Regions from separate parts of the Amycolatopsis sp. NBC_00345 genome, predicted to be linked through region 2. Evidence: predicted binding sites of a transcription regulator. Region 2 holds the regulator's gene; the other holds the start of a gene.
What was found. The regulator HspR, encoded in region 2, represses chaperone genes until heat shock. The targets are predictions, from matches to a motif close to ANNTTGAGTNNNNNNNACTCAANNT.

Region 1: a site for HspR is predicted at 1,846-1,870, ahead of lon (endopeptidase La). Genes of this name have one in related genera too.

The regions. Positions count from the first base shown of each region.
Region 1 covers NZ_CP107995.1:8,853,334-8,859,525, reverse strand. Annotated here, with positions in the region: gene OG943_RS40265 (SAM-dependent methyltransferase) at 77-931, shown strand; gene OG943_RS40260 (SAM-dependent methyltransferase) at 928-1,767, shown strand; gene lon (endopeptidase La) at 1,885-4,287, shown strand; gene OG943_RS40250 (alpha/beta fold hydrolase) at 4,335-5,180, opposite strand; tRNA gene OG943_RS40245 (tRNA-Tyr) at 5,364-5,445, opposite strand; gene OG943_RS40240 (YajQ family cyclic di-GMP-binding protein) at 5,575-6,066, shown strand.
Region 2 covers NZ_CP107995.1:7,894,326-7,900,517, reverse strand. Annotated here, with positions in the region: gene OG943_RS35675 (alpha/beta hydrolase) at 1-637, shown strand, start outside; gene dnaK (molecular chaperone DnaK) at 823-2,715, shown strand; gene grpE (nucleotide exchange factor GrpE) at 2,712-3,425, shown strand; gene dnaJ (molecular chaperone DnaJ) at 3,459-4,643, shown strand; gene OG943_RS35655 (heat shock protein transcriptional repressor HspR) at 4,649-5,083, shown strand; gene OG943_RS35650 (dienelactone hydrolase family protein) at 5,134-5,826, opposite strand; gene OG943_RS35645 (globin domain-containing protein) at 5,870-6,192, opposite strand, start outside.

The sequences.
Region 1 (6,192 bases), 960 kb from region 2:
GGCGCGCCTGGCGGCTGACCGTGACGGCTCCCCTGACTAGGCTGGCTGTAGTGGCCGGACGAGGGGAGTCGTCGACGTGACCGAGCAGCCGGATGCCGCACCGAGAGCGCCGGAGGGCGTGGACACCGAGAAGCCGTCGGCGGCCCGGATCTACGACTGGTTCCTCGGGGGCAAGCAGAACTGGGCCGTCGACCGCGAGTTCGGCCGGAAGGCCGAGCGGCAGTGGTCGCTGGTGAAGCCGGGGGCGAAGCAGAACCGCGAGTTCATGAACCGCGTGGTGCAGGCGGCGCTCGCGGCCGGCATCCGGCAGTTCGTCGACCTCGGCTCCGGCGTGCCGACGGCGGGCAACGTGCACGAGGTGATCGAGGCCGAGCTGGGCGACGAGGACCACGCGACCGTGGTGTACGTCGACTACGAGCCGGTCGCCGTCGCGCACGCCACGCTGATCCTCGAAGATGCGGCGGCCACCGACTGGGCCGGCGTCCTCCAGGCGGACATGCGCAAGCCCCGGACGGTGCTGCGCGCCGAGACCACCCGCGAGCTGATCGACTTCGACCAGCCGGTCTGCCTGATGATGATGGCGGTGCTGCACTTCGTCGGCCCGGACGACGACCCGGAGGGCATGGTCAAGGCCTACCGTGACGCGCTCGCGCCCGGCAGCTGGCTCGCCATTTCGCAGATGAGCGAGGGCGACGGCAGCGGCCCGGCGCTGGACGGCCTGCGCTGGCTCGTCGAGCAGTACCGCAAGACCAGCAACCCGATGTGGCTGCGCGACCGCGACGAGATCGAGCCGCTGTTCGGCGGCTGGCCGCTGCTGGACCCGGGCATCACGCACCTGCCGGACTGGCGCCCGGAGCGAGAGCTGAACGCGGTCGAGGCCGAGGCCCGGCCGTTCGCCTGGTGCGCGGTCGCGGAGAAGCCGTCGGCATGACCGCGGACGAGGTCCCGGCCGGCGTCGACATCGACAAGCCGTCCGCGGCCCGGGTCTACGACTGGTACCTGGGCGGTTCGCAGAACTGGGCCGTCGACCGCGAGTTCGGCCGCCGGGTGGAGAAGGTCTGGCCGCTGATCCGGCCGATTTCGCGGCAGAACCGGGCGTTCATGAACCGCGTGGTCGAGGCCGCGCTGGACGCGGGCATCCGGCAGTTCGTCGACCTCGGCTCCGGCGTGCCGACCGCGGGCAACGTGCACGAGATCGTCTCCGACCGGCTGCCCGCCGACGAGCCCGCCGCGGTCGTCTACGTGGACTACGAGGCCGTGGCGGCCGCGCACTCGACCCTCATCCTCGAGCGCGAGGAGGCCACGGACTGGGCCGGCCTGGCGCAGCGCGACATCCGCGACCCGGCGGCGGTGTTCGCCGACGAGACCACGCAGCGGCTGATCGACTGGTCGGAGCCCGTCTGCCTGCTGATGATCACCGTCCTGCACTTCATCGGCCCGGACGACGACCCCGACGGCCTGATGGCCACCTACCGCGCGAAGCTCGCGCCGGGGTCCTGGCTGGCCGTGACGCACGGCACCTGCACCGAAGACGCGCCGCCCGAGCGCGCCGCGGAAGTCCGCCGTTTCGTCGACGCCTACCGCGACACCTCGAACCCCGCGTACCTCCGCTCGGCCGGGGAGATCCTGCCGTGGTTCGGCGGCTGGCCCCTGCTGGAGCCGGGGATGACGGCGCTGCCGGACTGGCGCCCGGAGCAGTCGGTCTCGGCGGTGGAAGCCGAGACCCGGCCGTTCGCCTGGTGCGCGGTCGCGCGGCGGCCGGCCTGATCGGTACGCAGGCGCGCAGCGACCTTCCTCCGATCGCTCCCAGCGAACACTCCTTCGGAAACAAACCGGCCCATCGGAGAGTTGAGCAGAGCAGACTCAACTACCCGAGGAGTGCACATGACCGACACCCGCCTCCTGCCCGTGCTCCCGCTCGATGACGACGTCGTGCTGCCGGGCATGGTGGTCCCGCTCGACCTCACCGACGCCGAGACCCGGGCCGCGGTGGAGTCCGCCCAGGCCAAGACGCCCGCGACGGCGTCCTTCCCCGGCATCCACTCCGGCGCGGCCGCCAAGGCCGAGGTCCTGATCGTGCCGCGTGTCCACGGCGAGTACGCCGGGCTCGGCACCGTCGCGACCGTCGAGCGTGTGGGCCGGGTCCCCGGTGGCAAGGCCGCCGTCCTGCTGCGCGGCACCGGCCGCGCGGTCGTCGGCCGCATCGCCGACGGTCCCGGCGCGGCCCGCTGGGTCCACGCCGACGACGCGGCCGAGACCACCGACGACCGTTCCGCCAAGCTCGCCGCCGAGTACAAGGCCGTGGTGATCTCCGTGCTGCAGCAGCGCGGCGGCTGGCAGATGATCGACGCCGTCCAGCAGATCGAGGAGCCGTCCGCGGTCGCCGACCTGTCCGGCAACGCGCCGTACCTGAACACCGACCAGAAAATCGAGCTGCTGAACGCGCTCGACGTCAGCGCCCGGCTCGAGAAGGCCCTTGAATGGAGCCGCGAGTACCTCGCTGAGCTGGAGGTCACCGACACCATCCGCAAGGACGTCGCCGATGGCATGGAGAAGCAGCAGAAGGAATTCCTGCTGCGCCGCCAGCTCGAAGCGATCCGCAAGGAGCTGGGCGAGCTCGACGGCACCGCCGAGGACGACGACTACCGCGCCCGCGTCGAGGCCGCCGAACTGCCCGACAACGTGAAGAAGGCCGCGCTGGCCGAGGTCGACAAGCTGGAGCGCACCTCCGAGCAGTCGCCCGAGGGCGGCTGGATCCGCACGTGGCTCGACACGGTGCTGGAGCTGCCGTGGAACGAGCGCACGGAGGACGTCTACGACATCGCCGCCGCGCGCGCCGTGCTCGACGCGGACCACGCGGGCCTCGACGACGTCAAGGAACGCATCATCGAGTACTTGGCCGTGCGCAAGCGCCGCGCGGAGTCCGGTCTCGGCCCGGTGGGTGGACGGCGTTCGGGCGCCGTGCTCGCACTCGCCGGTCCTCCCGGGGTCGGCAAGACGTCGCTGGGCGAGTCCGTCGCGCGGGCCATGGGCCGCAAGTTCGTCCGGGTCGCCCTCGGCGGAATCCGGGACGAGGCAGAGATCCGCGGCCACCGGCGCACGTACGTCGGCGCGCTGCCCGGCCGCATCGTGCGGGCCATCAAGGAGGCCGGCTCGATGAACCCGGTCGTGCTGCTCGACGAGATCGACAAGGTCGGCGCCGACTACCGCGGCGACCCGACGGCCGCCCTGCTGGAGGTGCTGGACCCGGAGCAGAACCACACGTTCCGCGACCACTACCTCGAGGTGGAGCTGGACCTGTCCGACGTCGTGTTCCTGGCGACGGCGAACGCGCTGGAGACCATCCCCGGCCCGTTGCTCGACCGCATGGAGCTGGTCACGCTGGACGGCTACACCGAGCACGAGAAGGTGACCATCGCACGCGACCACCTGCTGCCGCGTGAGCTGGAGCGCGCCGGCATCAAGCCGGGCGAAGTGGTGCTGACCGACGAGGCGTACAGCCGGATCGCCGCCGAGTACACCCGCGAGGCGGGCGTGCGCGACGTGAACCGGACCATCGCGAAGGTGCTGCGCAAGATCGCGACGAAGGTGGCGCTCGACGAGCTTTTGCTGCCGGTTTCCTTGGACGCCAACGATTTGGAGGCATACCTGGGCCGCCCGCGGCACGTGCCGGAGTCGTCGCTGCCGGCGTCGACGCAGCGCACAGCGTTGCCGGGCGTCGCGACGGGTCTCGCGGTGACGGGTGCTGGTGGTGACGTCCTCTACATCGAGGCCTCGCTGTCCGATCCGGAAAGCGGCGCGACGGGCCTGCAGCTGACGGGCCAGCTCGGCGAAGTGATGAAGGAGTCGGTGCAGATCGCGCTGTCCTACCTGCGTTCGCACGGCGCGGAGCTGGAGCTGCCGGTGAGTGACCTGAAGGACCGCGGCATCCACGTCCACGTCCCCGCGGGCGCGGTGCCGAAGGACGGCCCCTCGGCCGGCGTGACGATGACAACGGCGCTCGCGTCGCTGCTGTCGGGCCGCGTGGTCCGCGCCGACGTGGCGATGACCGGCGAGGTCTCCCTGACCGGGCGCGTCCTCCCGATCGGCGGCGTGAAGCAGAAGCTGCTGGCGGCCCACCGCGCGGGCATGAAGACGGTCATCATCCCGCAGCGCAACGAGCCCGACCTGGACGACGTCCCGGCCGAAGTCCTGTCGCAGCTGGACGTCCACGCCGTGGCGAACGTCCGTGAGGTGCTGGACCTGGCGCTGAGCCCGGCCTCCACGGCGGTGCGCCAGGCTGCGTGAGCTGTTCGGTTTCGAGGCCCCCGTTCTCCGGAGCGGGGGCCTCTTCCTTATAGCGCGAGCATCGCCTCGGCGACCTCGTCGGCGGCCGCGTCGGGGATCGCGGTCGAGGCCTGTTCGAGGACGAGCAGCCGCGCGCCGGGGATCTCGCGCGCGAGTGCTTCGCCGTTGCCGACCGGGAAGAAGGGGTCGCGACGGCCGTGCACCACGAGCGCCGGTGTGGTTATTTCGGGCAAGCGCTCGCGCCAGCGCGGCTTGCAGTCGAGCTTGGAGAACACCATGCCCAGCTGGTTGGCCATCTGGACCGCGGGATCCGTGCCCGGTGTGCGGTCGAAGACGCGCCCGGCCGTCGCGCGTGCCGTGGCCGGGTCGTTGCCGAGGACCTCCGCGCCGGCGGCGGCGTACTCCGCCACGGCAGCGCGATCGGACCACTCGGGCATCGGGAGCGCGAACCGCCGCGCCATCGTCGCCGCGTCGTGTTCGGGCAGATCGTCGTCGACCGGTCCCGGTGCGACGGGCCGCGTCCCGGCGAGGGTGAGGGCCGAGAACGCGTCCGGGTGATCAAGCGCGGCGACCTGGGCGACCATCCCGCCGACGCCGATGCCCGCCAGGTGCGCCGGCCCGTCGCCGAGTTCGCGGACGAGCGCGGCGGCGTCGGCGGCGAGGGCGCGCAACGTGTACTCCGGCGCCTCGGGGTCGACGGTCGTCGATGTGCCGGAGTCACGCAGGTCGTAGCGCACCACGTGACGTCCGCCGCGCGCGAGCGCCTCGCAGAGCGCGTCGGGCCAGGAGAGCATGGTCGTGCCGCCCGCGAGCAGCACGAGGGGCGCCGCCGCGTCGCCGAAGCGCTCGACCCCGAGCGTGACACCGGCGGGCGTGCGGACCGTCGCATGCATTTCGTGAACCTCCGGGGCGGCTTTCGTGACCGCGGCACACGCTACGCGAACGGGGCTTCTTACTGTCCACATGAGACACGGCGTGGAGGGCCATCCGGTCCGGGAACACCCGGACACCTCCAGGCGGCACAAGAAAGCCCCGGCGACCTGTTCGTACTGGTCACCGGGGCTTTCCCGCTGGTGTGGCGAGTGAGGGATTCGAACCCCCGAAGGCTGAGCCGTCTGATTTACAGTCAGATCCCTTTGGCCGCTCGGGCAACTCGCCATGGCCGGACGAACCAGCCATGGAGAAGGATACCCAACCGGCCCCGGCGGGGGTCAACCGGGATACCCGCGCCTGGGGCAGGGGCTAGGCTGGTGGCCCCTGACGAGCGAGTACGAGGTGTGAGGACACGTGGCGGATCCGTCTTTCGACGTGGTGAGCAAGGTCGACCGCCAGGAGGTGGACAACGCCCTGAACCAGGCGAGCAAGGAACTCGGCACCCGGTTCGACTTCCGGGGCACCGGCACCACCATCAGCTGGGCCGGCGAGGAGGCCGTCACCTTCGAATCGGAGACCGAGGAGCGCGCGCTCGCGGCGATCGAGGTCTTCCGGGAGAAGCTGATCAAACGCGGCATCTCCCTGAAGGCCTTCGAGGCGGACGAGCCCGCACTGTCGGGCAAGATCTACAAGGTCGGCGGCAAGATCCTCCAGGGCATCGCCTCCGACAAGGCCAAGCAGATCGCGAAGTTCATCCGCGACGAAGGCCCGAAGGGCGTCCAGGCCCAGATCCAGGGCGACCAGCTGCGCGTGTCCGGCAAGAAGAAGGACCAGCTGCAGGACGTGATCGCCCTGCTGAAGGGCGAGGACTTCGAGATCGCGCTGCAGTTCACTAACTACCGCTGATCGTTGGACGTTGACCTGCGGGTATCCGTTGTCGGGTGCCCGTGGGTGCGACGTCGGTACAACCGGCAGAGCCTCTCAGTGAACACATCGTGCCACAACGTGCTACGATCGAACGTGAGAGAGATC
Region 2 (6,192 bases):
CGGCGCCGACGTGCTGCGGTACTACGACGATCTCGTGGCCCGCGGCGCCTACTCCAGCGCGCTGGGCCGGACGGCGACCGGGGACGAGCTGTCCTCGGGCGTCTACGGCTACCTCGTTCAGCGGAGCCAGTGGCCGGACCTGGGCCGCGCGCTGGCCGCTGCCGGCGGGGACCACCCGGACGCGGCGGCGCTGACGCAGGCCGCCTCCTTCTTCTCGCCGATCTACGGTGCTTATAGGGCCATCGGCTGCCAGGACTTCCCCTCGCCGTTCACCGGTCCCGTGGACCTGCGCGTGACGGCCGGCCTGGTCCGCGCCGTCGCGCCGCACAGCTGGCGGTACTCCGAGTTCTGGGACTTCACCAGTGGCTGCGCGGGCTGGCCGGTCCCGGCGAAGAACCCGCCGCAGCCGCACCCGGTGCACGGCGCCCCGCCGATCCTCGTGGTCGGCGGCACGCACGACCCGGCGACGCCGCTGGCGTGGGCCCGCGGGCTCGCCGGCGGCATCGACGGCTCGGTCCTGCTCACCCGGACCGACGACGGCCACACCGGGCTCGCCAACTCGTCTTGCGCGCGTGCCGAAGAGGTGAAATACCTGGTGAGCGGTATCACACCCGCTCGAGGGAAGGTCTGCAGCTGATCCCGGGAACAAGCGCCCGCACCTGCTCGTTACCCTGATACGAAGGTTGAGCGCAGCCGACTCAAGTCTGGCTTGACGAGGTGTGCGAAGCCCAGATAGAACTTGCCAGGGCCCCGCTCAAGGCGGCGCCGAAACGTGCAGGTCACGAACATAGCAGCAGAGCTGCCAACACAGGAGGAAGCACCATGGCGCGAGCGGTCGGCATCGACCTCGGCACGACCAACTCGGTCGTCGCCGTCCTTGAGGGCGGCGAGCCGACGGTCATCGCCAACTCGGAAGGCTCCCGTACCACCCCGTCCATCGTCGCCTTCGCCAAGAACGGCGAAGTGCTGACCGGCCAGCCGGCGAAGAACCAGGCTGTGACGAACGTCGACCGCACCATCCGGTCCGTGAAGCGGCACATCGGCACCGACTGGAAGACCGAGATCGACGGCAAGGGGTACACGCCGCAGGAGATCAGCGCGCGCGTGCTGATGAAGCTGAAGCGCGACGCCGAGTCGTACCTGGGCGAGGAGATCACCGACGCGGTGATCACCGTCCCGGCGTACTTCGAGGACGCCCAGCGGCAGGCCACCAAGGAGGCCGGGCAGATCGCCGGCCTGAACGTGCTCCGCATCGTCAACGAGCCGACCGCCGCCGCGCTGGCGTACGGCCTGGACAAGGGCGAGAAGGAGCAGACCATCCTGGTCTTCGACCTCGGTGGCGGCACGTTCGACGTCTCGCTGCTGGAGATCGGCGAGGGTGTGGTCGAGGTCCGCGCGACCTCCGGCGACAACCACCTCGGCGGTGACGACTGGGACGAGCGCATCGTCAAGTGGCTGGTCGACAAGTTCAAGGCCACCAACGGCATCGACCTGACCCGCGACAAGATGGCGCTGCAGCGCATCCGCGAGGCGGCGGAGAAGGCGAAGATCGAGCTGTCCAGCTCCAACTCCGCCAGCATCAACCTGCCGTACATCACCGTGGACGGCGACAAGAACCCGCTGTTCCTCGACGAGACGCTCTCGCGCGCCGAGTTCCAGAAGATCACCTCGGACCTGCTCGAGCGCACCCGCAACCCGTTCAACAACGTCATCCGTGACGCGGGCACCTCGGTCGGCGACATCGACCACGTCGTGCTCGTGGGTGGTTCCACCCGCATGCCGGCCGTGGCCGAGCTGGTCAAGGAGCTGACCGGCGGGCGCGAGCCGAACAAGGGCGTGAACCCGGACGAGGTCGTCGCGGTCGGCGCGGCGCTGCAGGCCGGTGTGCTCAAGGGCGAGGTCAAGGACGTCCTGCTGCTCGACGTGACCCCGCTTTCGCTGGGCATCGAGACCAAGGGCGGCGTGTTCACCAAGCTCATCGAGCGCAACACCACGATCCCGACCAAGCGCTCGGAGACCTTCTCCACCGCGGACGACAACCAGCCGTCGGTGCAGATCCAGGTGTTCCAGGGTGAGCGCGAGATCGCCGCGCACAACAAGAAGCTCGGCATGTTCGAGCTGACCGGCCTGCCGCCCGCCCCGCGTGGCGTGCCGCAGATCGAGGTCACCTTCGACATCGACGCCAACGGCATCGTGCACGTGACCGCGAAGGACCTGGGCACGAACAAGGAGCAGTCGATGACGATCACCGGCGGCTCCGCGCTGCCGAAGGACGACATCGACCGGATGGTCAAGGACGCCGAGGCGCACGCCGAGGAGGACAAGACCCGCCGCGAAGAGGCCGAGACGCGCAACCAGGCCGAGACGCTGGTCTACCAGACCGAGAAGTTCCTCAAGGACAACGACGACAAGCTGCCCGAGGACCTCAAGGGCAAGGTCAAGACCGCGATCGACGAGTCGAACGAGGCGCTGAAGGGCACCGACTCGGCCAAGATCCGCGAGTCCATCGAGAAGCTGAACACGGCTTCGCAGGAGCTGGGCACCGCGCTGTACGCCAACGCGAACGCCGAAGGCGCTCCGGGTGCCGACGCGGGTGCCGCGGGCGCGGCCGGTGGCGCCGCGGGCGCGGCCGGTGGCGCCGCGGGCGGAGCCGGCCAGGCCAAGGCCGACGACGTGGTCGACGCCGAGATCGTGGAAGAGGACGAGAAGAAGTGACCCCACGACACGAGGACACCGAGGGCCGGGGCCCGGACGAACCGGTGGTCGTGCGTGACCGGCGGCGGGTCGACCCGCAGACCGGCGAGGTCCGCCCACCTGCCCCGGAAAGTGAAGCGCCAGTGCCGGCCGAGGAGGAGCTCGCGGGCAAGCACGCGGGCCCCTCGCTCGGCGACTCGGTCGTGGACGACGCCGTCTCGGTGGCGTCCGACGTCGAGAAGCAGCTGGCCGAGCGCACTGCCGACCTGCAGCGTTTGCAGGCGGAGTACGCGAACTACCGCAAGCGGGTGGACCGTGACCGCGAGGCCGTGGTGCTGCGCGCCAAGGCGTCCGTGGTCGAGGACATGCTGCCCCTGCTCGACGACCTCGAGCGCGCGGAGCAGCACGGCGACCTGACCGGTGCGTTCAAGGCGGTCGGCGACAAGCTGGTCAGCGGTCTGCAGCGGGCCGGCCTGGAGTCGTTCGGCGCGGAGGGCGAGCCCTTCGACCCGAGCGTGCACGAGGCCGTCCAGCACAACACCTCGCCGGACGTGGCGGGCCCGACGGTCACCGTGGTCATGCGCCGCGGCTACCGCTTCGGGGACCGGGTGCTGCGCGCGGCGCTCGTCGCGGTCACCGACCACGAGCCGGGCGCGGACGCTCCGGTCGACCCGCCCGTCGGCGGCGAGCTGCCGCTCGACGGGTCGATCGATGAGCCGAACCAGAAGTAACTGTCGTTCCACAGTGGAAGGAGGAGGCACCCGGTGAGTGCTCGGGAATGGATCGGTAAGGACTTCTACCGGGAGCTGGGTGTCTCCTCCGACGCCACCGCGGACGAGATCAAGAAGGCCTACCGCAAGCTGGCCAAGGAAAACCACCCGGACGCCAACGCGGGCAACACGGAGGCGGAGAACAAGTTCAAGGCCGTCTCCGAGGCCTACGGCGTGCTGTCCGACCCGGCCAAGCGCAAGGAGTACGACGAGGCCAAGAGCCTCTTCGGCGCCGGCGGCGCGGGCGGGTTCGGCGGCTTCCCCGGCGGCGGTGCCGGCGGGGCCGGTGGCTTCGACATGGGCGACATCTTCAGCCAGACCGGTGCGCAGCAGGGCGGCTTCGGCGGGCTCGGCGACATACTGGGCGGCATCTTCGGCCGTGGCCGGGGTGGCCCGGCGGGCGCGTCGGCGAACCGTCCGCAGCGCGGGGCCGACGTCGAGACCGACGTCCGGATCGACTTCACCGAGGCGGTCAAGGGCGCGACCCTGCCGTTGCGGCTGTCGAGCCCGGCCACGTGCTCGACGTGCGGCGGCAGCGGCGCGAAGCCGGGCACGTCGCCGCGCACCTGCCCGACCTGCAGCGGGTCCGGCCTGGTCAGCCGCAGCCAGGGCGCGTTCGCGTTCTCCGAGCCGTGCCGAGACTGCCGAGGCCGCGGCCAGCTGATCGACGACCCGTGCCCGGAGTGCGGTGGCGAGGGCATCAGCACCCGCACCCGCACGCTGACCGTGCGCATCCCGCCGGGCGTCGACGACGACCAGCGGATCCGCCTGGCCGCGCAAGGCGAGCCGGGCCGGGGCGGCGCGCAGGCCGGTGACCTGTACGTACGCGTGCACGTCGCGCCGCACCCGCTGTTCGGCCGCAAGGACCTGAACCTGACGCTGACCGTGCCGGTGGACTTCACCGAGCTGGCGCTGGGCACCACCGTCACGGTGCCCACGCTGGACGGCAAGGTGTCACTCAAGGTGCCCGCGGGTACCGCGAGTGGCCGAGTGTTGCGCGTGCGGGGAAAGGGCATTCAGAAGCGGGACGGCTCACAGGGTGACCTGCTGGTGACCCTGCAGGCCGAGGTTCCGGCCAAACTGGATGACAAGGCGCGCTCGGCGCTCGAGGCCTACGCCGAGTCGATCAAGGGCCACGACCCGCGGCCCCAGATCACCGAGTTGCTCGAAGGCAGGTGAGGGTGATGTTCGGCGGACTACCGGGACTCCCACACGGCGCGGACGAGGACACGCCGGTGTTCGTGATTTCGGTGGCGGCGCAGCTCTCGGGGCTGCACGCCCAGACGTTGCGCTCCTACGACCGCCAGGGCCTGGTCTCGCCGGGCCGCACCTCCGGCGGCGGCCGTCGCTACTCGATGCGTGACATCGCCCTGCTGCGCGAGGTGCAACGCCTCTCGCAGGAGGCCGGCGTCAACCTCGCGGGCGTCAAGCGCATCATCGAGCTGGAGAACCAGGTCGACGCCCTGCGCGCCCGCGTGCACGAGCTGACCGAGGAGATCGCCGCGGCCTACGCGGCCGCCGAGCAGGCGGCCGCCGCGGTCCACGCCTCCTACCGCAAGGACCTCGTCCCGATGCGGCAGCAGACGTCGCTGGTGGTCTGGAAACCCAAGCACCGCTGAACAGCTCGTGAGTGTTTATGACGGTTAGAACCGTCATAAACACTCACGAGTCATTTCAGGTGCTCGGCGAAGAACCCGGTCACCCGCTTCCAGGCGTCGGAGTCCGAAGGCTCGTGGTAGCCGAAGTTCGCGATGCGCACCAGGGCCTGCAGCGGGGCCGGGCCCATCTTGTTCGCGAAGCTGTGGCCGGCGTCGGGGTACTCCTTGACGTCGTGCGGGATGCCGCGGGACTCCAGTTCCGCTTCGAGTTTCGCGGCCGCGCCGCGCAGGGTCGGGTCGCGGCGGCCGAAGCTGGCGACTATGGGGCAGGCGCCGTCCAAAGCGGACAGGTCGCGGGGCAGCTGGCCGTAGTAGGGCGCGGAGGCGTCGAACTCGCGTGACGCCGCGACCAGCGCGAAGCCACCGCCCAGGCAGTAGCCGACGACGCCGACCTTGCCGGTCGCGTCCGGGCGCGCGGCCACGAGCGAGCGGGCCGCCTCGATGTCGTCGTACGCGCGGCCCGAGCGGGCGAACAGCTCGCTGAACACGCGCTTCACACAGCGGAAGAAACCGCCGCGCGAGTACAGGTCGGGGCTCAGCGCCAGGTAGCCCTCGGCGGCGAACCGGTCGGTGATGTTCCGCGCGTCCTGCGACAGGCCGATCGCGTCGTGGATGATCACCAGGCCGGGGAAGGGCCCGTCGCCTTCGGGGGTGGCCAGGTAGCCCTTGATGCCGCCGTCCGCGGCGGGGATCCGGATCTCCATGCCCCGACCTTAGCCCGCCGGCGCTCTGTCCGAAATGGACAAATCAGTCGATGGTGAACGGATCGTACGAGATGCGTTCCAGGTCCACGCCGGCCGCCAGCAGCTTCGCGATCGTCGCGCGGATCATCGGCGGTGAGCCCGACACCAGCACGTTGTGCTTCTTCCACTTGCCACGCTGCGTCACAGCGGCGGCCAGGGTGCCCCGGTCGCCGCCGGAGACCGCGCCCTCCTCCGTCACCGGCGTCACCGTCAGCCATGGCGCGGTGACGGCCAGCCGTCTCAGCTCGTCCAGCGCGTAGAGGTCACCGGGCCGGCGCCCGCCGAAGAACAGGTGGACGGGCGGGTTTCGCTTCCAGCGCGCGAGGT